3 regions of the Methylobacterium sp. E-012 genome follow, and region 2 is predicted to be linked to each of the others. Evidence: riboswitches for the same ligand, from Rfam matches in the RefSeq annotation. Region 2 holds a riboswitch; each other region holds the start of a gene.

Region 1 (9,923 bases), 5.1 Mb from region 2:
GATCGGGCGCGAACTCACGGCTTGACCCGCTAGGGTCGCGCGGTTGTGCTATGCTGGGCGGTGCCGAATCCCCTCCGGTATCGCGACGATGGACAAGCACGCCGCCCTCGACATCCTGCGCGCCAACGAGGCCGAACTGCGCCGTCGCGGGGTGCTGCACGCCGCCCTGTTCGGCTCCGTCGCCCGCGGCGAGGCGGGGCCCGACAGCGACCTCGACGTGATGATCGAGATCGACACGGAGCATGTGCGCGACGTCTTCAGCTATGTCGGCCTGTGTCGCTTCATCGGCGACCTGTTCCCGATCCCTGTCGACGTGGCGGATCGCCAGAGCCTTAAGGCGAGCGTCCGGAAGAGGGCCGAGCACGATGCCGTTCCAGCCTTCTGAGCGGGCGCTCGACGCCTGCGAGGACATCATCACCAATGCTCAATCTGCGGAAACCTTCGTGGCCGGCATGAGCTACGAGGCGTTCGTCGCGGATCTGCGCACCAACTATGCCGTCGTCCGCTGCCTGGAGATTATCTCGGAGGCCAGCCGACGCCTCACCGACGACATGCGCAGCCGTCATCCGAACGTGCCCTGGCGCGACATCGCTGCCGCGGGAAACGTGTATCGTCACGGCTATCACGGGGTGATGCTGGACAACGTCTGGCGGACCGTTCACGAGCGCTTGGCCGACCTCGTCGCGGCCTGCCGTGCCGAACTCGACCGCGTGCCCGAGCCCTGATCGCCCCGAGACGCCTGCGCCCATGACCGTCGAGACCGCCTCCGCCAATCCCAAGAAGGTCGGCCCGGGCGATCAGGTGATCCTGGTCGACGGCTCGTCGTTCATCTTCCGGGCCTATTTCCAGTCGATCAACCAGGACCAGAAGTACAATTCCCGTCCCTCGGACGGGCTGCCCACCGGGGCCGTGCGGCTGTTCTGCACCAAGATCGCGCAGTTCCTCCAGGAGGGCGCGGCCGGCACGATGCCGACCCATCTCGGCATCGTCTTCGACAAGTCCGAGGGCTCGTTCCGCAAGGAGATGTTTCCCGACTACAAGGGGCACCGCCCCGACGCCCCCGACGACCTGAAGCGCCAGATGCCGCTGATGCGCGATGCGGTGCGCGCCTTCGGCCTGCACGCCGTGGAGCTGGAGCGCTACGAGGCGGACGACCTGATCGCCACCTATACGCGGCAGGCGGAGGCGCGGGGCGCGGGCGTCATCATCGTCTCCTCCGACAAGGACCTGATGCAGCTCGTCGGGCCGCAGGTGCGGTTCTACGATTTCGAATCCGGCGCCAAGGGCAAGCCCGGCTACCGGCCCGAGCGCAACCTCGACGTCGAGGCGATCATCGCCAAGTGGGAGGGGCTGCAGCCGAACCAGATCGGCGACGCCCTGGCGCTGATCGGCGACACCTCCGACAACGTCCCGGGCGTCCCCGGCATCGGCCTGAAGACCGCGGCGGCGCTGATCAAGGAATTCGGCAGCCTGGAGGCGCTGCTGGAACGGGCGGGCGAGATCAAGCAGCCCAAGCGCCGGGAGACCCTGCTCGCCAGCATCGATCAGGCGCGGCTCTCGCGCAGGCTGGTGGCGCTGATGGAGGACGTGCCGGTCCCGGTCGATCTGGACGATCTCGGCGTGCCCGAGCCCGACCCGCAAAAACTCGTCGGCTTCCTGAAGGCGATGGAGTTCAACACGCTCACCCGCCGCATCGCCCAGATGCTGCATGTCGACCCCGAGGCGGTGAAGCCCGATCCGCGGCTCCTGCCCGGTGCCCGCCCCCCCGCCAACGGCGACGCGGTGCCGTTCTTCGGTGATCCCGTGCCGCCCGATCCCGAGACCGCCGCGGCCGGGGCCGAGCGCCCGCCGGGCGCCGCCCCGCCGGAGGGTGGCGAGGTCGACCCGTTCGCCGATCTCGACCTGCCCGACGCCCCGGCCAAGCCCCGGGCGCCGGTCGAGGCGACCCCCGGCAACGTGGTCGCGGCCCGGGCCGCGGAGGCGGTGGCGCCGTTCGACACCGCCGCCTACGAGACCGTCGCCAGCCTGGAGCAGCTCGACGCCTGGATTGCCGAGGCCCAGGAGGCCGGGGTGATCGCGGTCGACACCGAGACCGATGCGCTCGATGCCCACAAGGCCGGGCTCGTCGGCGTCTCGCTGGCCACCGCCACCGGCCGCGCCTGCTACATCCCGCTGGCGCATGTGCAGGCCGCCAAGATCCAGGCCGATGCCACCGACCTGTTCGGCGAGGGCGCGACCTCCTCCGACGTGGCCGAGCCGGTGCCGGGGCAGATCCCGCTGAAGGCGGCGATCGCCCGGCTGAAGCCGCTCCTGGAGGATCCGGGCGTCCTGAAGGTCGGCCAGAACCTGAAATACGATTGGGTCGTGCTCGCCCGCTACGGCATCGAGATCGCGCCGTTCGACGACACGATGCTGATCTCCTACGTGCTCGACGCCGGCAAGGGCGGCCACGGCATGGACGAGCTCGCCCGCCGCCATCTCGGCCACCAGCCGATCACCTTCTCCGACGTGGCCGGCACGGGCCGCAACAAGGTCAGCTTCGACCGGGTGGCGATCGATAGGGCCACCGCCTACGCGGCCGAGGATGCGGACGTGACGCTGCGCCTGTGGCGGATGATGAAGCCGCGCCTCGTCGCCGAGCGCCGGGTCGCCGTCTACGAGACCCTGGAGCGGCCGCTGCTGCCGGTGATCGCCCGGATGGAGCAGCGCGGCATCCGGGTCGACCGGGAGATGCTGAGCCGCCTCTCGGGCGACTTCTCGCAGATTCTCGTGCGCCTGGAGGAGGAGATCCAAGACGATGCCGGCGAAAAGTTCTCCGTCGGCTCGCCGAAGCAGATCGGCGATATTCTTTTCGGAAAAATGGGCCTGCCGGGGGCCAAGAAGACGCCCTCCGGGCAATGGGCGACGCCCGCGACCCTGCTGGAGGAACTGGCCCAGGCCGGGCACGAACTCCCCAAAAAGATCCTGGAGTGGCGCCAGCTCGCGAAGCTGAAATCCACCTACACGGATTCGCTCCAGACCCACGCCGACCGCGAGACCGCCCGGGTCCACACCTCGTTCTCCCTGGCGGCGACCACGACGGGGCGGCTGTCGTCGTCCGAGCCGAACCTCCAGAATATCCCGATCCGCACCGAGGAGGGCCGGCGCATCCGCCGGGCCTTCGTGGCGGCGCCCGGCAACCGGCTGATCTCGGCCGACTACTCGCAGATCGAGCTGCGGCTGCTCGCCCATATGGCCGACATCCCGGAGCTGCGAAAGGCGTTCGCGGACGGGATCGACATCCACGCGGCGACGGCCAGCGCGATGTTCGGCGTGCCGCTCAAGGAGATGACCCCCGACCTGCGGCGGCGGGCCAAGACGATCAATTTCGGCATCATCTACGGCATCTCGGCCTTCGGGCTGGCCGACCGGCTCGGCATCGGCCGCGAGGAGGCCTCGGCGTTCATCAAGCAGTATTTCGAGCAGTTCCCGGGGATCCGCGACTACATCGACTCGACCAAGCGCAGCTGCCGCGACAAGGGCTACGTCACGACCCTGTTCGGCCGGGTCTGCCACTATCCGCAGATCCGCTCCAACAACCCGTCCGAGCGCGCCAGCGTCGAGCGGCAGGCGATCAACGCGCCGATCCAGGGCTCGGCCGCCGACATCATCCGCCGGGCGATGACCCGGATGGAGGCGGCGCTGGCGGCGGCCAAACTCGACGTGCGGATGCTGCTGCAGGTCCACGACGAGCTGGTCTTCGAGACCGCCGCGGACGAGGTCGACCGGGCGATCCCGATCATCGCCAGCGTGATGGAAGAGGCGCCGGCCCCGGCCCTGACGCTGCGGGTGCCGCTGGTGGTGGAGGCCAAGGCGGCGGGGAACTGGCAGGAGGCGCACTAGGGTTGGAATGTAACCAGCTTGGCCTTAGCGATGTCCGAGAAGGGGGATTTCCGCCGGTCCGCTTTCGGGCGGCAACGCAAAGGAGCGGACGTTATTGCTGCGCCCGCTCCCGACCCAAAGGCGGCATTCCGAATGTCCGGATGCAGGCGGGTGAGATCAGAACCGACCCGCGATTGTCAGGCGCACGGCGGTGGGCTCCACCGGGTGGAAGACGCGGTCGATCAGCCCCTCGGTGGGCTCGCCCGGCAGGCGCGAGACGTAGGCGTAGGTGATCTGGTCGGACTTGCTGTTCGTCAGGTTCAGCACGTCCAGCGAGACGCTGATGCCATTCTCGAAGTTGTAGCCCACCCGACCGTTGAACAGCGCGGTCGGCCGCGAGCGGATGGAGTTGTCCTCGATCAGCGGGCGCGGTCCGAAGTAGCGAAACCGCAGCGAGCCGAACCAGCCGAGCGGTTCGCCGAAGGTGATGCCCGCCGACGCGATGGTGGTGGGCGCCTCCGGCACCCGGTTGCCGACCGGATCGTAGTCGGAAAAGCGGGCGTTGGTGATCGTCAAGTCGCCTTCCAGCGAGAGCCACGGCGTCACCGCATAGCGGTTGGTCCATTCCACGCCGAAGCGCCGGGTCGGGCGGCTGGGCTCCGTCGTGCCGGTATCGCCCTGGAACAGGTTCTCCGAGGCAAAATCGAGCCGGAACAGCGCGAGGCTCGTCTCCAGCCCGGCGATCGAGCGGTTGCGCAGGCCGATCTCGTAGCCGGTCGAGGGCACCAGGAACGGCGAGCGGGTGGTGTTGAACAACGAACTCGTCGGGTCGATCGTGGCGGTCACGCCGCGCACGTCGTTCGAGTGGAAGCCGCCGCCGTAGTTCACGTAAAGCTCGGTGTCGAACCATGGTCCGAGGGTCAGGCCGAGCTTCGGGTTGACGATACCGTCGCGCGCTCGACCGGAATTGGCCGGCGTGTCCGAGACGACGCTCGCATAGTAGCCATCGGCGCGGAAGCCGACACTGGTGCGCAACCAGTCGGTCCAGCGGACCCGGTTGTCGAAGTAGAAGGCGCCGCTCGTCTCCAGCACGCGGTCGTCGAGCACGCCGGAGCGGTATTGCCGGTTCGTGGTGTTGAACAGGCCGACCCGGATGCTGTCGGTCCGCGTCTGCACGCCGATCTCGTTCTCCATCGGCAGCCCGAACAGATCGCCCTGGAAGATGTGCAGCGCCTCGCCGCCGCCGATGATGCGCTGGTCGAGCTGGTGGAACTGGTCGCCGTTGACCGGGTCGTTCAGGACATAGGTGAAGTCGTTGAATAGGTTGAGTTGTGAGCGGATCACGTAGGCCGAGGCCCGCGTCACGCCGGTGTCGTCTGTCGCGCTGAACTTGCCCGAGAGCGAGACGCGCGAGGTATCGCCGCCGTCCGTAGGGTTGATCGTGCCGTAGCGGCCGATCAGCCCCTCGGTGACCGCGCGCTCGGGGATCTGGTTGGTCGCGGTCCAGCGGGCCGCATAGGCCATGCCGGTGACCGAGAAGCCGTCGAGCGGCGTGCCCTGGCTGTAGCGGGCGACCCCGTTGATCTTGCGCAGCGCGTCCGGGACGACCCACGGCCCATCGTAGACCTGCGCCTCGCCAGCCAGGAGCAGGTTGCCCTCGGCCAGCGGCACGGTGGTGATCGACAGGGCACGCTTGTAGCCGAAGCTGCCGATCGAGGTCAGCGCGACGTTCTTGGCGGTCGTATCGAGGTAGTCGATCCGGACCGAGCCCGCGGAGGCGAAGTCGCCGTCGCGCACGAAGTACGGCCCCTTGTGGAACTCCACGGCGCCGACGAGTTCGGGGATCAGGAAGTTGATGTCGGCGTAGCCCTGGCCGTGGGCATGGGTGCGCATGTTGAGCGGCATGCCGTCCAGGAACAGGGCGATATCGGTGCCGTGGTCGAGGTTGAAGCCGCGCAGGAAGAACTGGTTGGCCTTGCCCTCACCGGAGTGCTGGGTGACGATCAGGCCCGGCACCGCCTCCAGCACCTCGCCGGGCCGGGTCACCGGCCGGCTGTTGAGCTGCGCGCCCGTGATGACGCCGGAACTGGCGGAGGCTACGGGCGTGCTGATCCCGCCAATGCCGGTCGTGCCCCCGACATAGCCTGCGCTGGCAGATGGACCGGCCTGCGGTGACGCCGCTGCCGCGGTCTCCGCGGTTACCGAGATCTCCTCCAGCGTCGTTTCGGTGGTTGCGGCACTGGGAATGGATCGGTCTTGAGCTACAGCCGCTGACGCTAGGACAGCGAGGCTGACGCCCGACAGGGTCGCGAGCGTTCGGGTGGTCGGACGATGAGACACGGGACCTCGGGCGACGGCAGTGGCACGTCACCGCGAATGAAGCCTCGCCGATCGCGCACGGGCACGAGCGTCTCGGCACCCGCCAGGACACCCCGCCCGGCGCGTTTCGCGTGTGACCACGGCTGACGGCAGGTCTCCTGGCTCGCGGGTCACCGCCCTCGCACCGTCTTCCCGGATGAGGCTCATCCAGTGACGCGGTGGTGCTGGGCTCGCCGCTTACAGTTGCGGGGGCAGCCGTGGCATCGAGCTTTCACTCTCACCACGTTCCCTTTTGATCCCCGGGGGGAACCGTCACGGTCAGGCTAGGTGATCGGCCGACGCTCGGTCAACGCGACGAAACGGGTTCCTGTGGTGTGTGCCCTTTTGGCTGCATTCCGGAAATCGCCTTTGCGAGTGGCCGATCGCTGCCGATGGGACTAGAACAGGCTCATGCCGGGGTCCGCTTCCGGATGTCGAGCCAACTTCCGCTGTCCCCCCCTGAGCCGAAGTTGATTGAGGTCCGGCGAACGACTGCTTTGGAGAAACGCAAACGACGTTCCCGGCGGCTGGGTTGGGTCGCGAGCAGTCATCGCATGCTTAAGCTAATTGGGTTCAGGCTTTAGGAAGCTGGTTGGATCGAAGCTCGGCCCGACCGACTTTGCGAGCGGCGCGGAGCCATCCAGTCGGCGCCACGCTCACGAATGTCCCGCTGCCCTAAGTTGCCTCGCTCCGCTCGCAAAGACGGCGTTCTGTAACGACGTCCTCGAACCGCGAGCGGCATCTTGGAGATGCCGCCAAAGGCAGTCATACGCCGTACGCCCATGACATGCTGCATTCCGAACTCGTGACCGACCCCCTCTCCTTCCTCGCCGGCGGCGGCGAAGCGGCGCGCATGATCCGCGCGCGCGACTGGACCGGCCACCCCCTCGGCCCCCCGGAGACCTGGCCGGCGGAGTTCCGGGCGGCGCTCTCGCTCGTGCTCAACTCGCCGGAATCGATGATCCTGGCCTGGGGGCCCGATCTCCATTTCTTCTTCAACGACACCTACTTCCCGCTGCTGGGGCCGCGGCTGCCCTGGGCCATGGGGGCGCGGTTCGACGCCGTCTGGGCCGATGCCTGGGAGCAGGCCGGGCCGATCATCGCGGCCGCCCTGGAGGGCCGGCCAGAGCGGTTCGTCGACCTGCCGTGGCAGCTCGACACCGACCGGGGCGCCCGGGAGACGTGGTGGACCTTCTCGTATTCGCGGGTGCTCGATGCCGTGGGCGGTGTCGCCGGGCTGTTCATCCTCACCAACGAGACCACCGGGCGGGTGCTGGCCGACGCCGCCCTCACCGAGAGCCGGGCCCAGCTCGAGACCGCGCTTGCGGAACTCGGCAGCCTCAACGCCACCCTGGCGCAGCAGGTCGCGGAGCGGACCGCCGACCGCAACGCCCTGTGGACGCTCTCCTCCGACATGATGCTCCGCTGCCTGTTCGACGGCACGATCACCGCGGTCAACCCGGCCTGGACCGAGGTGCTGGGCTGGGGCGCGGACGCCCTCGTCGGCACCAAGCTGATCGACTTCGTCCACCCGGACGATCTGGCGCGCACGATCGCGGGGGCGGAGCAGCTCTCGGCGGGCGAGCGCCTCGCACGCTTCGACAACCGCTACCGCCACCGGGACGGCAGCTACCGCTGGATCAGCTGGGCGGCCCGGCCCGGCGACGGCGTGATCAACGCGGTCGGCCGCGACTTCACCGCAGAGCGCGAGCGCGCCGACGCCCTGGCGGCCGCCGAGGAGGCCCTGCGGCAATCGCAGAAGATGGAGGCGGTGGGCCAGCTCACCGGCGGCCTCGCCCACGATTTCAACAACCTGCTGGCCGGCATCTCCGGCTCGCTGGAGCTGATCCAGACCCGGCTGAGCCAGGGCCGGATGATGGATGTCGACCGCTACATCAACGCGGCCCAGGGCGCGTCCAAGCGCGCCGCCGCCCTGACGCACCGGCTGCTCGCCTTCTCGCGCCGCCAGACCCTCGACCCGAAGCCCACCGACGTGAACCGTCTCGTCGCCGGCATGGAGGAGCTGATCCGGCGCACCGTGGGACCGGCGGTGGTCGTCGAGGTGATCGCCGCCCCCGGCCTGTGGCTGACCCTGGTCGACCCGCCGCAGCTCGAGAACGCGCTGCTCAACCTGTGCATCAACGCCCGGGACGCGATGCCCGAGGGCGGGCGGATCACCATCGAGACCGCCAATGCCCGGCTGGACGCGCCCACCGCCCGGCACCACGACATGCCGCCGGGGCCGTATCTCTCGCTCTGCGTCGCCGATACCGGCACCGGCATGGCGCCGGAGATCGTCGACCGGGTGTTCGAGCCGTTCTTCACCACCAAGCCGCTGGGGCAGGGCACCGGCCTCGGCCTGTCGATGATCTACGGCTTCGCGCAGCAATCGGGTGGCCAGGTGCGGATCGTCTCGGAGGTCGGCCGGGGCACCACGGTCTGCCTCCACCTGCCCCGCCACGCCGGCGCGGTGCCGGAGGAGGAGGCGCACGCGGCGATCGGCGCACCGCCCCGCGCCGCCCCGGGGGAGACGGTCCTCGTCGTCGACGACGAGCCCACCGTCCGGATGCTGGTGACGGAGGTGCTGGAGGATCTCGGCTACACGGCGATCGAGGCCGCCGACGGGGGCGCCGGCCTCAAGGTCCTGCAATCGGACGTGCGCATCGACCTGCTGGTCACCGATGTCGGGCTGCCCGGCGGCATGAACGGCCGCCAGATGGCCGAGGCCGGCCGGGAGAAGCGCCCGGGGCTCAAGGTGCTGTTCATCACCGGCTACGCGGAGGCGACGGTGCTCGGCAGCGGCCAGCTCGCCCCCGGCATGCAGGTGATCACCAAGCCGTTCGTGGTCGAGGTGCTGGGGGCGCGCATCCGCGAGATGATCGGGACGGCTTGACCGCGCGGCCGGATCGGGCCTCATCGGCACGAAAGGCCGGGGAGGAGAGAACGCGATGCGGGCGCTGCTGTGCACGAGGCTCGACGGGCCGGAGCATCTGGAGATCGCCGCGCGGCCCGATCCGGTCCCGGGGCCCGGGCAGGCCCTGGTGCGGATCCGGTTGGCGGCGCTGAACTTCTTCGACACGCTGATCGTGGCCGGGCGCTACCAGGTGAAGCCGCCGCTGCCGTTCTCGCCGGGCGGCGAAGGGGTCGGCGTGGTCGAGGCGCTGGGGGAGGGGGCCTCCGGCGTCGCCGTGGGCGACCGGGTGATCGTCCATGCCGGGCACGGCTGCTGCGCCGAGCGGATCGCGATCGATGCCGGCCGGCTCACGCCGGTGCCGGACGGGGTGCCGGACGAACAGGCGGCCGGGCTCACCATCACCTACGGCACCTCGCTCCATGCGCTGGCCAACCGGGCGCGCCTGCAGCCCGGGGAGTGGCTCGCGGTGCTCGGCGCCTCCGGGGGCGTTGGCCTCGCCGCCGTGGAACTCGGACGGCTGATGGGCGCCCGGGTCATCGCCTGCGCCTCCTCGGAGGAGAAGCTCGCGGTCGCCCGGGCCCACGGGGCCGAGGCGGGCCTGGTCTACGATCCCGCGACCCTGAAGGACGACCTGCGCCGGATCTCCGGGGGCGGGGTCGACGTGGTCTACGACGCCGTCGGCGACGCCTATGCGGAGCCGGCCCTGCGGGCGCTCGGCTGGCGCGGGCGCTACCTCGTGGTCGGTTTCGCGGCCGGCGGCATCCCGCGGCTGCCGCTCAACCTGATGCTC
Region 2 (9,923 bases):
AGCGACAGGCCCACCACCGACAGCGCCTCCCGCCGTTCCGGAGCGGGCAGGCCGTTCTCCGCGAAGGCGAGCCCCTGGGCGGCCACGATGAGGTGCTGGCTGTCGACGAGGGTTCCGTCGACGTCGAACACGACGAGCCTCATCGCCGGATTTGGGTCGGCGGCCGTCCGGGCGGCGGGGAATCGTAAGACCGCGTCACGGCTTCCGGCCCGGCTGGGTCGGCTGCTGGACGGGCTGTCCCGCCTGGCTGCGGGTCCGCTCGTAGCCGAGCCGGCAGCGGATCAGGAAGCGCCGCCTCTTGCCGCCGCGCAGGCCCCGCTGGTGCGAGGCGCGGTTGCAGGCCGCGTAGGACCGGCGGCGGCGCTCCACCCGGGCGCTGACGGTCTGTCGCGACGCCGCCTCGCCGGGCGAAGCGGCCGGATGCGGCGTCGCCGTCTCGACCGGCGGGGCGCCGTTCGCCGGCAACGCCGGCTTGGACGCCTCGCCCGGGGCAGCATGCGCGATCGACCCCGCAAGGCACAGGGCAGCGAGGCAGGCCAGCAGCGCGTGCTTCATACGTCAGGGTCTCGAACCGCCGGGGAACAGCGCCGCTTCGGATCGGCGGCGCGCGGGAGCATATGAGGCGGGGCGACCGGTTGCCAAGGTATCCGCCCGATGAGACCCGCCATCATGGCCCGCGTTTCACCCGCGATGAAGCGGACAGACGGTCCCGCGATGAACCTCCTGCTGTTCCCCGGCTTCATGACCGATGCCGATCTGTGGTCCGATGTCGCCGGCCGACTCGCAGAGGTCGGGCCGCTTGCGCATTGCGACCTCAGTCGGGACGCCACGATCCGCGCCATGACGGATCGGGCGATCGCCGCGGCGCCGGACCGGTTCGCCCTCGTGGGCTTCTCCATGGGCGGCTTCGTGGCCCGCGAGATCGCCCGGAGCGCGCCGGAACGGGTGCGGGCGCTGGTGCTGATCACGACCTCGGCCCGGGCCGATACACCGGCCCAGGCACAGCGGAAGGCCGCCGCGGTCGACCATGTCCGCCGTCGGGGCTTCGCCGGCCTGAGCCGGTCGGCGATCCTCCAGTCGGTCCATCCGGAACGGACCGGTGATGCCGCGCTGATCGCGCGCATCCGGCGGATGGGCGATCGGCTCGGCGGCCCGGTCTTCCTGCGTCAGGCCGGGCAGGCCCGGGACTCCGACCAAGCGCGGCTCGGCCTGATCGCCTGCCCGACGCGCGTCGTGGCGGCCGCCCAGGACGCCCTGCGCGGCCTCGACGAGGCCCGGGAACTGCAGGCCGGCATCCCCGGCGCGGTGCTGACGGTGCTCGACGGGTCGGGGCACATGCTGCCCCTGGAAGCCCCCGCCGCCCTCGCGGGTGCGATCGTGCCGTGGCTGCTGGCTCAGGCCTCCGGTGCCTCGACGATCGGATCGTAGCGGGCGGCGTCGAAGCCCAGGAGGTTCCAGCTCTGGGCCATGTGGGGCGGCAGCGGCGCGCTGACGTCCACCGGCCGGCCAGTGCGCGGGTGCGGGATCACGATCCGGCGGGCGAGCAGATGGAGGCGGTTCTGGATGCCGCCCGGCAATTCCCAGTTCTCCACCGAGAAATATTTCGGGTCACCCACGATCGGATGGCCGATATGGGCCGCATGGGCGCGCAGCTGGTGGGTCCGCCCGGTGACCGGCTTGAACGACAGCCAGGACAGCTTCTGGGCGGCCTGATCGACCATCGCGTAGTAGGTCAGGGCGTGGCTCGCACCCTCGTCGCCGTGCTTGGCCACGCGCATGCGCGCGTCGGCGTCGGTGAGTTCCTCCTTGGCGAGGTAGGTGGAGACCCGCCCCTGCCGGACCCGCGGCACGCCGGCGGTGAGCGCCCAATAGATCTTGCGCGCGGCGCGCGAGCGAAAGCTCTTGGCCAGGGTTGCGGCGGCAAGCCGGGTCTTGGCGACGATCAGGCAGCCGGCCGTGTCCTTGTCGAGCCGGTGCACGAGGCGCGGCTTCTGGCCGTCCGGCCCGGTCAGCGCGGTGAGCAGCCCGTCCACGTGCCGGACCGTCCCCGACCCGCCCTGGACCGCGAGGCCGAAGGGCTTGTTCAGGATCATCATGTCGGCGTCCTCGTAGAGGATCAGCGAGCGGATGAAGTCAGCGTCGTCCTGGTCGCGCCCGGCATTGCGCGGGCGCTCGGTCGGCTGGTCGAGGCGCAGCGGCGGCACGCGCACGCTCATGCCGGGCTCCAGCCGGTCGTTGGGTTTGGCGCGCTTGCCGTCGACCCGCAATTCGCCCTTCCGGACGATGCTCTGCACCCGGGTGAAGGGCAGGAGGGGAAAACGCGCGGTGAGGAAGCGGTCGATGCGCATGCCGGCCTCGTCCGGTTCGACCGTCAGGGTCTGTACGCCCGAGGCGAGGGTCGCGGATGCGGCGGCGCGCTGCTCGCGCCGGGTCGGTCCGGCGGGCGGGGCAGGGGGCGGGACCGGAGCCTCGGGGCGCTTCGCGGCCGGTCTGGGGGCGGATCTGGCACGGGCCGGCGCAGGGGCGGGCCGCCCGGGCGGGCCACCCGAGGCGACGCGGGGCTTCGGCTTCGCGGCCGCCTGGGGGGTACCCTGCGCGGTCCACGGATCGCGCGCGCCGGCATCGTCGCCGCGATTCCGGGCCGCTCGCTCGGCGGCATCGCGGGCGGAGGTACGGGGGCCGGTGCGGGCACGCCCGTCAGCCTGGAACTTGCCGGCCGGGGGCCTGCGCCCCTTCGAGCCGCCGCGGGGGGGTGGTCGTGTCGTCATGATTCCGCCAGCACCCGTCTCCGCTTCGGACGGAACGTCCGGGCGCATCGGCCGCGGCGTCGCGGACGTCCGGACCCATGGGGTCGCTGGGCTCTATCATCGCAGAGGCGCAGCGGCAAAGGCGCCGGGCGCCGCCGGTCCTCGCCTCAACCCGCCTTAGGGGGATGGGCGCATTCGTCCCCGCGCCGATCGGCCCTCCGAGGAGGGCGGTTTCAGCTTCACCGCTACCCCTTCTTGGGGGGGCGGCATCACCTGGACGCGTAAACGCGCTTGATGATTGGCTGAGGCCGCTCGTTGGGCCCATGGCTGCCCGTGTCCGTGCAGGTGGCCGCGAGCTCATTGCGGATCGCGCCCGCGTTCTTCCGCGCCTGGGCAATGTCGAAGAGCGTCTGCATCTCCATCAGCATTTCCATCCCGCATCCGAACGCGGTTTCGATCCGCAGAGCCAGATCGGCTGTGAGACTGGTTTTCTCCGCGAGAAAATCGGACAGGACTTGGCGCGGAACGCCGAGCCTGCTGGCGGCGCTCATGGCCGTCAAATTGCGCGGCTCCAGGATCTGCCGACGCACGAAACCCCCCGGATGACCAGGATTTTCCAGTCGATACGTCGTGTGCATTGCGCGCTCCTCACGCGATACCGACCGGCCATATCCCGGTCGACCGACAAGAGCTTGGCGGACGCAATCAAGAGATCTTCGACATCCCGACATGTGGCCGCCAAGGACCGCACGGTTTACGCGGCAGAACGCGTTTCGTTCCATGTTGGTTATATTGTATAAATACCATAGAATTTTATTTTACATCGCTATTATATTCATCGATAAGATATAATATGCTGATACAGTGGCGGATATCTTTTCAAAAACATACTGGATGTGGAATTGGACCGGTGCCGGGCCGATCTCCGCGATCCCGGATCCGTCATCTACCGTCCTTCCGTCGGGCGCTCGCCGCGTGGCGCGTCGTCCATGCAGGTGCCGCACGCCCATGTCCGAAGATAGCGCGGCAGCGTCCGGTCGGTGACGAGGTCGAAGGGAATCCAATCGTATTGCTGGACCGGCTCATGCCGGATCAGCTTGACGGCATCGTCGACGGCGCGTCCGCCCTCCAGGGCCGCATCCTGGAAGACGGTCACGTGAATCCGCTTGCGATGCATCGCCTCGATGCCGTCGAGTGTCCCATCCACGCCGCCGATCAGGATCTGTCCCAGAGGAATCCCGGCCGCTTCGAGCGCGTCCGCCGCGCCGATCGCCATCTCGTCGTTGTTGGCGGCGATCGCGTCGATCTTCCGGCCGTCGGCCAGCCATTTCGCCACGAGGGACGCAGCCCGCTGGCGGTCCCAGTCCGCCGCAGCTTCCTCGACGACCGTGATGCCGGGAAAGCCCGCCAGCACCTCCTTCACCCCTTGCGTCCGCAGGGCCGAGGCCGAGTGGGAAGCCGGTCCCCGGATGATCGCGAGCCGTCTCTGGCCGTTCATCATCTGCGCCAGCATGGTCATCTGCAGCCGTCCGGCCACGAGGTCGTTCGGGAGGGCAAGCGCGACCCGCCCGGCGAACCAGTCCTCGCGCGGGCCATTGTTCACGTAGACCAGGGGGATGTCGGCATTCTGCGCGAGCCGGGTGATCTCCGCGGTGGCGGCGGCCTCCACCGGCAGGACGATCAGCGCCTCGACCTTGTCGCGGATGAAGGCCTTGATCTGCTCGATCTGCTTCGCGCCATCCCCGGTTTCGGCATGGGCGAACAGCACGGATTGGCCAGGATAAGCCTTCACGCGCTCCTGGATGCCGTCGCGGAGGAACTGAAAGAACGCCACGGGCGGGACCATCGTCACACCGATCGTCCCGGCGGAGGCGGGGGGCGCGCCACAGCCCGCGGCGATGCCGAGGACCAGCGCCAATCCCGAAGCTCTCAGGCGGGAGGATGCGACGGCTAAGAATCGGGGTCTTGCGGGCATGAACTCATGTCTCTGCGGGTGGGCCCGAGGGCGGGAGCGGCCGGCGACGCGATCGACGGCCTCGGGGCGCTGCGCGGTGGCTTCAGGCCACCCGGATGGTGCGGAGGAACTGGGCGACCTCGCCGCCGAGGTGCTCCGCCTGCCCGGACAGCGCATTGGCCGCCTCCAGCACCTGACCGGCGGCGGATCCGGCCTCCTGGGCCCGGGTCGCGACGCCGGTGATCGTGGCCGTCACCTCCCCGGTTCCGGTCGCCGCCTGGGTAATGTTGCGTGCGATCTCCTGGGTGGCGGTGTTCTGCTCCTCGACCGCCGCCGCGATCGAAGCCGCCGCCGCACTCAGGTCCTGGATGCGGGTGGTGATGCCGCCGATGGCCGTGACCACATCGGAGGTGGAGCCCTGGATGGTCGCGACATGCTGCGCGATGTCGTTCGTGGCCGCTGCGGTCTGGGTCGCCAAAGCCTTGACCTCGGCCGCCACCACGGCGAATCCGCGTCCGGCATCCCCGGCGCGGGCGGCCTCGATCGTGGCGTTCAGCGCCAGAAGGTTGGTCTGTTTGGCGAGAGTCGAGATGATGCCGACGATATCGCCGATCTGGGCGGCCGCCCCGCTCAGCGCCTGCACCAAAGCAGCCGTCTGCGCGGCCTCCCCGGCGATGCCGTTTGCCATGGCGGACGAGACCTCGGCCTGACGGCCGACTTCGCGGACCGACGACTCGAGATCCCCGGCAGCCTCGGCCACCATCTTGACGTTGGCGGCGGCCTCCTCGGCCGCGGACGCCACGGCGGTGGACTGCACCGCCGTCTCACTGGCGATCCCCGTCATGGACCGGGCCGTCCCGCGCAGTTGCGTCGAGGCCGTGGCGAGCGTGGTCACGATCCCGCCGACCGCCGTCTCGAAGCGGCCGGCCATTTCGGCCATCTCCTGTCGGCTCTGCGCCTCGGCCTGCAGGCGCGCCTCGGCCGCCTCCTGCTCGAGGGTTCTGGACCGTCGCATGTTCTCCTGGAAGACCCGTAGGGTTCCGGCCATGGCGCCGATCTCGTCCGTGCGATCGCCCGCGGGAACCGCCACGTCGGGGTCGTTCTCCGCGAGGCGCCGCATGATGCCGGTCATCGTCATGAGCGGCGTGGCCACCCTGCGGATGATGAAGCCGCTGACGACCAGGGTCAGGATCGCCACGATGCCCAGAGCGGCGGCCACCGAGAGGGTCGACGCCCTGCCGACCGCGTCTGTCGCCGCGGTCTGATCGATGACCCGCGTCTGGCGATAGGCGAGGACCGCGCGGACCGCCTTCCGGAATGCCTCCGCGTCCTCGCCGAAGGCGCCGAACACGACCGTATCGGCCAGGGCGTGCTCGCCGGCCCGATCGAGCGCGGACACTTGGCTCTCGAGCGCCAGAAAATGCTGCCACGCCTCCCGCAGCCGATGTGCGAGCGCCTGCTCCTCCGGGCCGGATACGGTCGGCGCATAGCGACTCCAGGCCGTGGAGAAGGCTTGCTGCGCCGTCTCGAGCTGGGCCTCGTAAGACCGCGCCTGGTCCTTCCCGCGCGCGTTATGAGCGAGGATATCCAGGGCCCGAAGTTCCTGGCTGTCCTCATTCATGAGGCCCAGATTGGCCACGGCATCGATCTCGCCGACCACCGACTGTGCGGCCTGGTTGATCAGCCCGACACGGCTGATCGCGAATATGCCGATCAACATAGACAGGATGAAGAGGACGACGAATGATCCAGCTATCAGTTTTCTCAAGCTAAAAATGGATCTTTTTTCCGTACTATGCACATCTTGCGACATTCGCCTAACCGTCTTAAAATCAGTGCCGATTCGGTCAGGTTATAATACGCAACATCAACGCGCGCACCATGACAGAGCGGTTGATTTCTAGGACAAGAAATTTCATTTCGACAAAATAAAAAATCTTTTAGCATTTTTTGCGTAACTATTGGAAAGTACATACGGGATTGTATGACGGGGAAAGCTATCAAACCCGCATCTCTTAAATCCACAAAAACGATGCGTGCTCAGCAGACGCTCTAAAAACTACGGCAGAGATTCGTTTGTCCGCTGAAGATGGCGTACCGACCTTCGCGCCGCTGGATCCCCAGGCAGGGTATTCCCGACGCTTGACGCGCCAGGCGCGCGCAGCCAAGCTTGTTTCCGACGGTTCCCTTCGGGGATCAAAAGGGAACGCGGTGAGGGATCCGTCCCGAGGCCGCGGCTGCCCCCGCAACTGTAAGCGGCGAGCCCTTCACCACCACGTCACTGGGTGATCCCCGGGAAGACGGTGCGAGGGCGGTGACCCGTGAGCCAGGAGACCTGCCGTCAGCCGTGGTCACACGCGAAACGCGTCGGGCGGGGTGTCCTGGCGGGTGTCGAGACGCCCGTGCGCCCGCACGGTCGGCGAGGCCTCGTTCGCGGTGACGTGCCACAGCAAGCGCGCCCGCGACGCCCGTCCCGATGTCCGTTCCCGCCGTCTCGTTTCGTTCGACCGTGAGCCCACGACGCATTCCCGCGCTCGTCGGCGGTCCGCGATCCGGACGATCGAGGAATTGCAATGTTATTACGTTGCTTATAGGACGATCAGGCCGGCGGGAGCTGCGCACGGACTTTTCCCCGACATGTCCCCATCGATCCATCACCCCCGCTCCGCAGGGTCCGCCCCGGTCTGCGGCCTGCTCCTCACACTCCTGGCGAATCCCGCCGCGGCGCAGGAGGCCGTCACCCTGGACGAACTCTCCGTCCAAGGCTCCGGTGGCGATCCGAACCGCGTCACGCCGAACGGCCTCAACCTGCGCACGCCCGACCGGACCGCGAGCCGGATCGGCCTGACACCCCTGGAGACGCCGGCGAGCCTCGACATCGTGTCGGGCGAGACCGCCCGGCTGCGCGGCCAGGATACGATCGCCGAGGCCGTGACCCAGGACGCGACCGGCATCACCACGATCGCAGCACCCGGCAACGGCAACGGCGCCTTCACGTCCCGCGGCTTCGCGGGCCCGAACTCAATCCAGCAGCTCTATGACGGCACGCGCTTCTACGTGGGTGCGAACACCGTCACCTTCCCGTTCGACACCTGGAACGTCGAGCGGATCGAGGTGCTGCGCGGGCCGTCCTCGGTGCTCTACGGCGACGGCGCCATCGGCGGCGTGATCAACGTGGTGCCGAAGAAACCGGTCTTCGTGCCGATCAATACGGCCCGCGCGGTCATCGGGACGGACGGGGTCGCGCGGCTCGCCCTCGATTCCGGCGGGGCGCTCGGACAGGTCGAGTTCGGCGACACCTTCGCGTACCGCCTCAGCGTCAGTGGCAACCGCGCCGACGGCTGGGTCCGGCCGGAGGGCGATTTTCGCAATCTCGCGGTCTCGGCCGCCCTGCTGTTCCAGCCGAGCCCCGACCTCGCGTTCACGCTCAGCCACGATCTCGGCTACCAGGAGCCGGCGCGCTACTGGGGCACGCCGCTCGTCGGGGGCCGGATCCCGGACCTGATCCGATTCAACAACTACAACGTCCGCGACGCGAAGATCACCTGGGCCGACAACTGGACCCAGCTCAAGGCCGAGTGGTCGCCCTCGGCGGACATCACGGTGCGCAACACCGCCTATCGGCTGACCAGCCGGCGCCATTGGCTCGACGTCGAGCAGTATTCCTACAGTCGTGGCTCCGGGCTGGTCGACCGGAGCGACGATCTGGAAATCTATCACAGCCAGGAGCAGGTCGGGGACCGGCTCGACGCGAGCCTTAAGGGCAGCCTGTTCGGCCTGCAGAACGCGTTCGTGGCCGGCTTCGACGTGAACCACATCGACTTCCGCCACACGAACAATTTTTACTTCGACCAGACCACCAGCGTGCCGCTGACCGGCTACGATCCCGGCTATTTCCCGCAGGACGGGCGAGCGCGGCCGGCCTACGCCACCCAGACGAGCCAGGCCTCGGTCTTCGCCGAGGATCGCGTGATTTTATCCGACAGGCTGTCGTTCCTCACCGGGGTGCGCCTCGACGTGCCGACCCTCCACCGGGAGGATCTGCAGACGGGATCGCGATTCGAAAAAACCTACCGCGCCCTCGGCTACCGGTTCGGTCTCGTCTACAACCCGACGCCGGACAGCGCGCTCTACGCCCAGTACAGCGTCGCCACCGACCCGGTGAACAGCCTGATCACCCTGTCGCAGTCCCTGGCGGGCTTCAAGCTCGCCACGGGTGACCAGGTCGAGATCGGCACCAAGGGTCTCGCCTTCGACGGCGCCCTCGAATGGACGGTCGCCGGCTACCGGATCGTCAAGGACAATCTGATCTCGGCCGTGCCGGGGCAACCGACGCTCTCCACGCAGGTCGGAAGCCAATCCTCGCAGGGGTTCGAACTGGCGCTGGGCTGGCGGTTCGCGCCGGGCTGGCGGCTCGACGGCAACCTCGCGCTCCTGCACGCGCAGTACGACCGGTTCGACCAGACCGTGAGCGGCGCCACCGTCTCGTATGCCGGCAACCAGCCGATCGACGTGCCCGAGCGCGTGGCCAACCTCTGGCTGACCTGGGATCCCGTCCGCGACTGGACCGCGCGGATCGGTCTGCAGAACGTGGGACAGGTCTACAGCGACTTCGGCAACACGGCGCGGCGCCCGGCCTACAGCCTCGTCAACCTCGTCCTCGACCATCAAGTGACGGCCGAATCGCGCCTGAGCCTGCGCGTCTACAACCTGTTTGACAAAGTCTACGCGATCAGCGGCAACGCCGCGAACGGGGTGGGAACCAACTGGCTGCTCGGGCGGCCAAGATCGGTCGAGGTCGCCTATACGGTGACGTGGTGAGGCGGCCGCGGCGGGTCGCCAAGGCGGGGCGGCGCTGGCTGCTCCTGTTCCACCGTTGGGCCGGAATCGCCGCGGGGCTGTTCTTCGCCCTGTGGATCGGCTCCGGGCTGGTCATGCTCTACGTGCCGTTCCCGACGCTCACCGAGACCGAGCACCTGGCACGGCTGGATCCGATCGCCTGGGATCGGGTCTCGGTTGCGCCGGACGACGCGCTCCGCGCCGGCGGCCTCGTCGGCGTACCCGCGGCCTTCGTACTGGAGATGCGCGGGGCGGAGCCCGTCTACCGGATCAGCCAGCACGACGGGACCCGGGCGACGGTCTCGGCGCGGACCGGGGAATTGCTCGGGCCGGTGACGCCCGGCGAGGCGCTGCGTCTCGCGGCCGCGGGTTTTTCGGATGCG
Region 3 (9,923 bases), 3.1 Mb from region 2:
GCCCCCTCGCCCGCGCCGCCCTCGGCCTCGCCCTGGCGTTCGCCGGATCCCCACCGCTCCGGGCCGAGGATGCGCCGCACGGCCATCCCCCCGCGGAGGCCAGGGCGGCCCCCCGCGGCCCCGAGGGACGCCGCCTGCCGCCGGATTCGACGACGAAGCAGAGCATCACACTCCCGGACGGCCGGACCCTGGACTTCACCGCCACCGCGGGCAGCCTGCCCCTCGTCGACGAGGCCGGCAAGCTCCAGGCGGAGATCGCCTACGTCGCCTATACGGTGGCGCCCGAGGCCGGGCGGATGCGCCCCGTGACCTTCGCGGTGAACGGCGGCCCGGGGGCGTCGTCGGCCTATCTCAATATCGGCGCGATCGGCCCCTGGCGGCTGCCCACGGGGGGCGCCAGCATCAGCCCGTCGCAGCCGGTGGCGCTGGCCTCGAACGACGGCACGTGGCTCGACTTCACCGATCTCGTGTTCATCGATCCGGTCGGGACCGGCTACAGCCGCGCGGCGGACGGCAATGGCAAGGCCTACTGGTCCGTGGATTCCGATGCCGCGACCCTGGCGGCGGTGATCGCCCGGTACCTTCGGGTCAATGACCGGATGGCCGGCCCGAAATTCTACGTGGGCGAGAGCTACGGCGGTTTCCGCGGGCCGTTGATCGCCGAGAAGCTGCAGGAGGAGATCGGCGTCGGCCTGTCCGGGATGGTGCTGCTGTCGCCGGTTCTCGATTTCGGTTGGCTCGAGATGCCGCGGGCCAATCCCTGGGGCTACGTGCTCAAGCTGCCCTCCCTCGCCGCCGGCGCCCTGGAGCGGAGCGGCACCGTGCCGACGCCGGCCCTGCTCGGGGAGTCGGAAGCCTACGCGTCCGGCCCTTATCTCGCCGACCTTCTCAAGGGCCCGGCCGATGCCGGCGCGGTGGCGCGGATGACCGAGAAGGTCGCCCCCATGGTCGGGCTCGACGCCACCCTCGTACGCGGGCAGGCCGCACGGCTGTCGACCCGCAGCGTCCAGCGTGAGATCGACCGGGCCGAGGGTCGCGTCGCCAGCGCCTACGACACCGGGATCACCGGATGGGATCCGAACCCGGACGCGGTGCAGTCGGGCTTCGAGGATCCCCAGCTCACGGCGCTCCAGGCTCCACTCACCAGCGCCATGCTCGATCTCTATGCCCGTACGCTGAAATGGCCCGTGCCGAATATGCGCTACGAGCTCCTGAACAATGCGGTGAACCATGGCTGGAGCTGGGGTTCGGGGCGGCAGGCGCCGGAGGTTCTTTCAAACCTCAAGGGCGTGCTGGCGCTCGACGGCAAGCTGCGCGTCCTCGTCGCGCACGGCTTCACCGACCTGGTGACGCCCTACTTCGCCTCGAAGCTCCTGCTCGCACAGGTGCCGGCCTACGGCGCTGGCCGCCTGAGCCTGTCGGTCTACCCGGGCGGCCACATGTTCTACACGCGCCCGGATTCCCGCGCGGCGTTCCACCGGGACGTGGAGCGTCTCTACGCAGAGGCCGTGAAGGCGCGCGATGCGGGCCCGACGGCCATCCCGACCGAGCGCACGAGGGACGCACCCTGACGCCCGGCACCGGGCGGGTCCGGAGGACGTCGCGCGGTTCGCAATGCGTCCGCGAACCGGCTCAGCCCCGCGTGGTCGTCTTCAGGAAGAGAATGTCGATATCCCGCTGCGGGACGTAGTCCTTCACCACCATCTCGAAGGTCGTCGGCCCGGTCTTCCGGACGTTGCTGCCGCAGAACGAGACCATTGTCGCGGGATCACCCTTGTCCACGATCAACCGGAACGTGCCGATGGGCCCGGCCCAACCATGCCCGGGGGCAACCGCGTAGGAGAGGGACTCCTCGTAGGCCTGAAAGGACCGGCTGCCGTCGGCACTCGCCCGGCGGTACAGGCTCTGGGCGAGCCGCGCGAAGGCCGGATCCGTGCAGAATCGGTCCGCATAGCCGGCCATCGCCGCAGGCCCCAGATCCGGGGAGCCGAAGGACAGGCCGGACTGGCTGGCGAGGCTCGGCACGAAGTGTTGGCGGACCGCGAGCTCCCGCCCGGCCGGGAACGCCTGCCGCCGCCAGAACCGCGACTTCAGCGTCCAGAGCGGGACGTCCGCGAGCGTGCCGTCCGCGTGCTCCTGCCGATCGAGGATGCGGGCCTCGATCAGAAGACGGCGCCGGCTCTCCGGGAGGCGGCGCAGGGCGCCAGCCGTCGCGTCGACGGTCGGCACCAGCGGGATCCCGAGGTCCGCGAGTTCGCCGGTGATCTCGACCGGCCGGCCATCCCGCGTCAGGAAGGCGTGCTGCTCGACCTGCCACGGGACGGATTGGCCATCGACCGCGGCGTCGAACCCGAGGACGTTGTCATGCGCCGGATCGGGGATCGCCACGGCCATCCCGGGACCACCGACGATGTCGGGAATCGGAAACGCGAGGGTCGCCTCGATATCGGCCTCGGTCGCATTGCGGAACCGGTAATCGGCCTGCACGGCCGTCTCGGACAGGGTCAGGTCCTCCGCCACGAGGGTGATCGGGCCGGTCGTCTCCAGGATGAGCCCGCCCGCCTTGAGCGCGGCGATGGTGTCCTCGGCCCGGCCGGGCAAGGACGCCGCCATGAGCAGGGCGAGGGCCAGCGACGGGGTTTTCATCACGATCACGCTCAGGGGTCTTGAGAATCCGATGGCCGGCACGGCCGCTCAGCGCCGTCCCCGGTGATGCGGACAGGATTCCGTCGCGCCTCCGTTGTGCGAGAGCTGTCATGCGTCTACAACGATCGCGTGACGGTGCCCCGGCGACGGGGTGAAAAGGGAATGCGGTGAGGGGCGCGAGCCTCGAATCCGCGGCTGCCCCCGCAACTGTGAGCGGTGAGCGTCTGCCAGAGGGCCACCGGAGCGATCCGGGAAGGCGGCAGGCGCGTCGACCCGCGAGCCAGGAGACCTGCCGTCACGACAGGATCCCGCAATGCCGCCGGTGGGGCGGCTGGAGACACGCTCGATGACCACCTCGACCCTCGCCCCCGTCGCCGTCGGTGCCCGCTCGTCGGAGCGCCCGGTCGCCGTCGCGCTCGCGGCCATCCTGGGCCTCGGCCTGCTGTTTATGGTCGGCTTCTCGCCGGCGATCGCGTTCCACAACGCGGCGCATGACTTCCGGCATACCCAGAATTTCCCCTGCCACTGACGCCATCGTCACAGGGATGATCATCCGGCTTCTGTCGGCGGCTCTGGCCGCCGGCTTTCTCGCGGCCGTCGTCGTGACGGGCCTCGAACTCACGCTCACGTCGCCGCTGATCGTGGCGGCCGAGCGCTATGAGCATGCCGAGCCGAGCCACCAGGCCGCGCTTGCCCTGCCGATCGTGCTGGCCCATGCCGGCCACGACCACGCGGCGCCCGATGCCGCACCCGACTGGGAGCCCGCTCCCGGCCTGCCCCGGATGGCGTTCACCGCGCTGGCGACGCTGGTCGGCGGCGTCGGCTACGCCCTTCTGCTCGGCGCCGTCATGCTGGCTTGCGGGCGCGAGCCGACGCCGCAGGTCGCCCTCGCCTTCGCGGTGGCGGGATTCGCGAGCGTCGCCCTGGCGCCAGGCCTCGGGCTGCCCCCCGAACTGCCCGGCAGCGAGGCCGCGCCGCTGGCCATCCGGCAGGCCTGGTGGCTGATGACCGCGGCGGCGACCGGGATGGGCCTGTACCTGATCGCGATCCGCCGCACGCTGATCGCGATCCTGGGCGGGCTCGTCCTGATCATCGCCCCGCACGTGGCCGGGGCGCCCCAGGCACCTGAGGGCGCGTCCGAACTTCCGGCGGCACTGGCGGCGCAGTTCGCCGCCCGCTCGCTGGCGATCAGCTTCGTGTTCTGGATGCTGATCGGCCTCGGGCTCGGCCGGGCCTGGCAGGTCTTCGGCCGCGAGACGGCGCGCGGGGTCGCCCGTGCCTGATACCGTCCTGTACGTCTGCACCACCTGCCGCCGCGAGGGCGACGATCCTGACCGTCCCCGGGCCGGAGCCCGGCTTCTCGACGCCCTGCGGGACCGGGCCGGCGACGCGCCCGACCTGCGGATCGAGCCGGCGGAGTGCCTGTCCGTGTGCAAGCGGCCCTGCACGGTGGCGGTCGCCTCGGCCGACCGCTGGACCTACGTGTATGGCGACCTGGATCCGGCCGCCTCCGCCGAGATCATCTTGGACGGTCTGTCCGCCTACGCGAAGACCCCCGACGGCATCGTGCCGTGGCGGCAGCGTCCGGCGGCGTTCCGCACCGGGGTGATCGCGCGCATCCCCCCTTTCCCCGATCCGAGCCCGCCTCAGGCCGGCACCCTGGAGGCCGCGGAATGACCCTCGTCGCCAAGATCCCCTGCACCATCGTTACGGGCTTCCTCGGCGCGGGCAAGACGACGCTCGTGCGCCACGTGGTCGAGAACGCCAAGGGGCGGCGCCTCGCGATCCTGGTCAACGAGTTCGGCGATGTCGGTTTCGACAAATCGTTCCTGGCCGCTTGTGGGGTCGAGGGCTGCACCGAAGATTCTATCGTCGAACTGCCGAACGGCTGCATCTGCTGCACCGTGGCGGACGATTTCGTTCCGGCGCTCGAAACGCTGCTCGGCCGCGCCGAGCCCCCGGAGCATATCCTGATCGAGACCTCCGGCCTCGCCCTGCCCAAGCCCCTGGTCCAGGCCTTCCAGTGGCCGGCGATCCGCTCGCGGGTTACGGTGGACGGCGTCGTCGCGGTGGTGGACGGGCCGGCGGTCGCATCGGGCGCCTTCGCGGAGGATCCGGAGGCGCTGGCCGCCCAGCGGGCCGCCGACCAGTCGGTCGATCACGACAATCCCCTGGAAGAGGTGTTCGAGGATCAGCTCCTCTGCGCCGACCTCGTGGTGCTCAACAAGGCCGACCTGATCGACGCCGCGACCCGCGCCCGGGTTCGGGCCGAAGTGGAGGGCCATCTGCCCCGCGCCGTGAAGGTGGTCGAGACTGAGAACGGCGTCATCGACCCCCGCGTGCTGCTGGGCCTCGGCGCGGCGGCCGAGGACGATCTGGACGCCCGTCCCTCCCATCACGGCGATGGCGAGGATCACGACCACGACGACTTCGAGACCGTGGCGCTGCCGATCCGCCCGGCGGTGACGGCCGCCGACCTCGCTTCCCGGGTCGAGGCGGCGGCGGAGACCGCGGGCGTCCTGCGGATCAAGGGCTTTGCCGAGGTCGAGGGCAAGCCGATGCGCCTCGTGGTGCAGGGTGTCGGGCGTCGCGTCGTCCACCATTTCGACCGGCCCTGGCGGTCGGGCGAGGCCCGGGACGGCACGCTGGTGGTGATCGGCCTGAAGGGTTTCGACCGGGACGCCGTGGCGGCGGCGCTCGCGGGATGAAATCCGTCACGCGCGCCCGTCCGGACACGATCTAAGGGCCCGCGCGATGCATCTCGTGCGCATCGATGCCGTCTCCCTCGACGAGGGCGAGGCGGCGGTGGATCTCGGGCAGGAGCCAGGGGATCTCGTGGTGCTGTCGTTCACCGACAGCGACCTCGCGGGCATCGCGCAGGCGCACGCCGCCGAGCCCGGGCTCCCGAGCCTGCGCCTCGCCAAGCTCGCCAAGCTAAGGCATCCGCTCTCGGTCGATCTGTACGTCGAGCGGGTGGTGGCGCGCGCCAAGCTCGTCGTGATCCGCTGCCTCGGCGGGCTGGATTACTGGCGTTACGGAATCGAGCGTTGCGCCGCGGCGGCCCGGACGCATGGCGTGACGCTCGCGGTCCTGCCGGGGGACGACCGGCCCGATCCGCGGCTCGCCGGCTTCTCCACCGATCCCGACCTCGCCGCGCAGCTCGACGGTTATTTCCGCGCGGGCGGTTCGGACAACCTGCGCTGGATGCTGCGGCTGCTCGCGGTCCGGACCGGTGCCGACATCCCGGTCGAGCCGCCGTTGCCGTTGCCGCGCGGCTTCCCCTGGTGCCCCGGTTGCGGCGTGCTGCCCCTCGACACGGCCGTGGCGGCTGCCCGGAGCGCGATCCCGCTCGCCGGATCGCGGAGCCGGTCCGAGCCGCTGGTCCTGCTCCTGGTCTATCGATCCGCCGTGCTCGGCGGCGACACCACCCCCTTCGTGGACCTCGCCGCCGCCCTGCGTGCCCGGGGGATCGGGGTGCTGCCCATGGCGGTCTCGAGCCTCAAGGAGCCCGAGGCCGCCCGCGCGGTGACCCTGGCCGTGGGGGCGCGCAAGCCCGATCTCGTGATCGCCGCCACGGCGTTCTCGGCCCGCGAGGACGGGATCGATTTCGTCCTCGACGGCGCCGACTGCCCGGTGCTCCAGGCCTTCACGGTCGGGTCCCCGCGGACGGCCTGGGAGGCTTCGGCCCGGGGGCTCGGCGCGGCCGACCTCGCCATGCAGGTGGCCCTGCCGGAATTCGACGGCCGGCTTTCGGGTTTCCCGATCTCGTTCAAGGAAGAAGCGGAGGAACGTGCGGGTTTCGCCGAGCGCTGGGCCGTGTCCTACGGGCCCGGGATCGCCGCCCTCGCGGACCGGGCTGCGGGCTGGCTTCGGCTGGCCGCCCTGCCCCAATCCGACCGGCGGATCGCGCTGGTTCTGTCAGACTACCCGGCCCGGGGTGGACGGGCGGGCTTCGCGGTCGGTCTCGACACCCCCGAGAGCGCCCGCGCCATCGCCGCCGATCTCAACGCCGCTGGCTATGCGGCGGGCACGTTGCCGCAGCCCGGCGCCCTGATGGCGGCCCTGACCGAAGGCCCGGCGGCTTTCGACGTGCCGCTCGCCGCCTATTCCGTCTGGTTCGAGGGGCTTCCCGGGACGATCCGCGCCGCCGTCCTCGACGCCTGGGGTCAGCCCGAGGCCGACGCGGCCTGCATGGACGGCGTGTTCCGATTCCGGATGGCGACCGCCGATGCCGGCCTCACGGTCTTCCTCCAGCCGGATCGCGGGCGGGATTCCGACCGGAAGGCGGGCTACCACGATCCGGAGCGCGTCCCGACGCACGCCTATCTGGCCTTCCATCTCGGCCTGCGGCAGCGCTTCGACGTTCTGGTGCAGCTCGGCACCCACGGCACCGCGGAATGGCTGCCCGGCAAGGCCGTGGCCCTGTCGTCGCACTGCTTCCCGGCCCTCTGCGTCGGCGACCTCCCGGTGGTCTACCCGTTCATCGTCGACGATCCGGGGGAGGCCGCCCCGCTCAAGCGGCGCCTCGGCGGGATCGCCCTGGGCCATCTGACTCCCGCCGTCACCGGACCGGCGCCGTCACCCGAGGCCGCGCGCTTGCGCGAATTGGTCGAGGAATACGCCGCCGCCAGCGTCCTCGATCCCCGCCGGGCCGCGGTGATCGCCAGCGCCATCCTGGACGACGCCGCCGCGGCCGGGCTCCTCGACGGCGCCGGCATCGGCCCGGACACGCCGATGGACGAGGCGCTGACCCGGCTCGACGCGCATCTCTGCGACCTCGGCGAAACCGTGTTCCGCGACGGGCTGCACATCTTCGGCCGCGCCGCCGACGATGCGCCGGCCGCGCTCGTGGCATCGGCGGCCGGCGAGCGTGCGGGACTGTTGACAGCCCTCGACGGACACTTCGTCGCGCCAGGGCCGTCCGGCTCCCCATCCCGGGGGCGCACGGACGTGCTGCCCACCGGGCGCAACCTCGCGACGCTCGACCCCCGGGCGATCCCGAGCCGGGCCGCGACGCTCCTCGGCACCCGGGCGGCGGCGGCGGTGGTGACGCGCTACCTGCAGGACGAGGGCGCCTATCCCGCCCGGATCGTGATGGATCTCTGGGCTTCGCCGACCCTGCGCACCGGCGGTGAGGACGTGGCGCACGCCCTCGCCCTGATGGGCGTCCGGCCGGTCTGGGACCATGCCAGCACCCGGGTGACCGGCTTCGAGGTGCTGCCGCTAGCGATGCTCGACCGTCCGCGCATCGACGTCACCGTGCGGGTCTCGGGGGCGTTCCGCGACACATTCCCGGAGACGCTGGCGTTGATCGACCGCGCCGCCCGGGCGGTGGCCGACCGGGACGAGGCCGACGACGAGAACCCCCTGGCGGCGGCCCGCCGCCGCGGCGAGACGGCGGCGCGGGTCTACGGCGCGGCCCCGGGCCGCTACGGCGCCGGAACCGCCGGTACCGCCCTCGACGGACCCTGGGAGACCCGCGCCGATCTCGGGCGCGCCTATCTCGCGGCCAGCGGCCATGCCTACGGCGACCGCGAGGGGCCCGATGCGGGCTTCGCGGCGCGGGTCGCGTCGGCCGACGCCTATTGGCACGCCTTCGATGCGGCCGAGCGCGACCTATTCGACGGCGACGCGGCGGTGGACGCTATGGGCGGCTTCGCGGCCGCCGCCGCGCTTCAGGACGGTCGCCCGACACTCTACAGCCTCGACGTGTCCCATCCGGAGCGGCCGAAGGCCCGCACGGCCCGGGAGGATGCCGCCCGCCTGATCGGCGGGCGCCTCGCCGATCCCCGCTGGATCGCCGCGCAGCTCCGCCACGGCTACCGGGGCGCGCAGGAGCTGGCCCAGGGGCTCGACGCGGTCTTCGTGCTGGCGGCGGCGAGCGATGCCGTGACCGATGCCGGTTTCGACCGGCTCTACGCGGCCTGGATCGCCGATGCGGATGTGTTCGAGCGCCTGCGCGCCGCCAACCCGGCCGCGACCCGGGCGATCCTGGAACGCTTCGACGACGCCCGCGACCGCGGCCTCTGGCACAGCCGGCGCAACGCCCTGCCGGCCGATGCGCTCCTGCCGGCGGCGGCCGAATGAGCGCGCGTCCGCATCGCCGCGCCCTGCCGGAGGCGGCCGCCCGCCGTGGCTGGTGCCCGAGCCTCGCCCGCCCGATGCCCACCGGGGACGGGCTGCTGGCGCGGGTCCACCCGCCGCTGGGGGTCCTGACCCTGGCGCAGGCAAGTGCGGTGGCGCAGGGCGCACGGCTTTTCGGGAACGGCCATCTCGACCTCACCGCCCGGGCCAACATCCAGATCCGCGGCGTCACCGAGGCGACCCGCGCCGCGCTGTTGGACCGGCTCGCGGCGACCGGGCTCGGCGATGTCCGCACCGACGGCGGCCCGCAGCGCCTGACCCTCACCTCCCCTCTGGCGGGCCACGATCCGGACGCGTGGATTGACGGTCCGGCGGTGGCCCGCGCCATCGAGGCGGCGGGCCGCGCCGTCCCCGGCCTGCCGGCCAAGACCCTCGTGGCCATCGCGGATCACCCGGGCGTGGCGATGCCGGAGGCGGATTGCTGTCTTACCGCCCGGGGGCCGGGTGCCATCGCCATCAGGCTGAGTGCCGGTGTCGGACAACGGGATCTCGCTCTCTGCACCGAGGGCGAGGCGCCCGGACGTGTCGGGGCGCTGCTCTCCGCCTTCGTGCGGACGGGCCGGCGGCGGATGCGCGATCTGACGGAGGACGAGCTGACGGCGGTGGTCGAGGCGATGCCCACGTCGGGGGCGGCGGGGATCGACATCTCCGTGCGAGAGGGAGGCTACGGCGTTTCCTCGTACCCGGCGCCGTTCGCGCCGGCCGCCGGCCTTCATGCGAGGCCCGACCTCCAGATCCTCGCCATCGAAGCGCCGTTCGGCCGCTGCACCGCCGATGCCCTCGACCGCGTCGTGGCCGCCGCCGAGACGCTCGGCGTGGACACGATCCGCCTCTCGCCGACGCGCGGCATGGTCCTGCTGGCGGCACCCGGCGCTCCTGCTGCGGCGGCGCTGGCGGATCTCGCCGCGGCATTCGTCGTCGCGACCGACGATCCCCGGCGCCATGTCGATGCCTGCACGGGCGCTCCGGGCTGCGCCTCCGGCTCGACGCCGACGCTGGCGGATGCCGCGCGGGTGGCCGAGCTGTTCCGGCCGCTGGCGGTCCGCGGCCATGTCGCGCACGTGTCCGGTTGCGCCAAGGGCTGCGCCAGGCCCGGCTCCGCCGACCTGACGTTGATCGCCCGTGCGGGTCTC

The links. A riboswitch is a leader RNA that binds a small molecule or an ion and turns the genes downstream of it on or off. The one in region 2 is predicted to bind cobalamin.
Region 1: it holds a riboswitch for cobalamin, as region 2 does, so the genes downstream of both, AC3IF1_RS00505 (TonB-dependent receptor) here and AC3IF1_RS25145 (TonB-dependent receptor) in region 2, are expected to answer to the same signal.
Region 3: it holds a riboswitch for cobalamin, as region 2 does, so the genes downstream of both, AC3IF1_RS10415 (CbtB domain-containing protein) here and AC3IF1_RS25145 (TonB-dependent receptor) in region 2, are expected to answer to the same signal.

Annotation. Positions count from the first base shown of each region.
Region 1 covers NZ_JBYQEY010000001.1:108,646-118,568, reverse strand. The annotation lists gene AC3IF1_RS00525 (UdgX family uracil-DNA binding protein) at 1-25, shown strand, start outside; gene AC3IF1_RS00520 (nucleotidyltransferase family protein) at 89-385, shown strand; gene AC3IF1_RS00515 (HepT-like ribonuclease domain-containing protein) at 366-725, shown strand; gene polA (DNA polymerase I) at 748-3,882, shown strand; gene AC3IF1_RS00505 (TonB-dependent receptor) at 4,039-6,201, opposite strand; cobalamin riboswitch at 6,312-6,509, opposite strand; gene AC3IF1_RS00500 (hybrid sensor histidine kinase/response regulator) at 7,025-9,112, shown strand; gene AC3IF1_RS00495 (NADPH:quinone oxidoreductase family protein) at 9,168-9,923, shown strand, end outside.
Region 2 covers NZ_JBYQEY010000001.1:5,255,103-5,265,025, reverse strand. The annotation lists gene AC3IF1_RS25180 (HAD-IA family hydrolase) at 1-143, opposite strand, end outside; gene AC3IF1_RS25175 (hypothetical protein) at 196-555, opposite strand; gene AC3IF1_RS25170 (alpha/beta fold hydrolase) at 715-1,428, shown strand; gene AC3IF1_RS25165 (RluA family pseudouridine synthase) at 1,395-2,768, opposite strand; gene AC3IF1_RS25160 (HigA family addiction module antitoxin) at 3,017-3,385, opposite strand; gene AC3IF1_RS25155 (substrate-binding domain-containing protein) at 3,694-4,665, opposite strand; gene AC3IF1_RS25150 (methyl-accepting chemotaxis protein) at 4,805-6,514, opposite strand; cobalamin riboswitch at 6,865-7,058, shown strand; gene AC3IF1_RS25145 (TonB-dependent receptor) at 7,339-9,522, shown strand; gene AC3IF1_RS25140 (PepSY domain-containing protein) at 9,516-9,923, shown strand, end outside.
Region 3 covers NZ_JBYQEY010000001.1:2,173,771-2,183,693, reverse strand. The annotation lists gene AC3IF1_RS10425 (S10 family peptidase) at 1-1,571, shown strand, start outside; gene AC3IF1_RS10420 (DUF4424 family protein) at 1,633-2,646, opposite strand; cobalamin riboswitch at 2,763-2,957, shown strand; gene AC3IF1_RS10415 (CbtB domain-containing protein) at 2,993-3,175, shown strand; gene AC3IF1_RS10410 (CbtA family protein) at 3,192-3,929, shown strand; gene AC3IF1_RS10405 (DUF1636 family protein) at 3,922-4,323, shown strand; gene cobW (cobalamin biosynthesis protein CobW) at 4,320-5,354, shown strand; gene cobN (cobaltochelatase subunit CobN) at 5,401-8,733, shown strand; gene AC3IF1_RS10390 (precorrin-3B synthase) at 8,730-9,923, shown strand, end outside.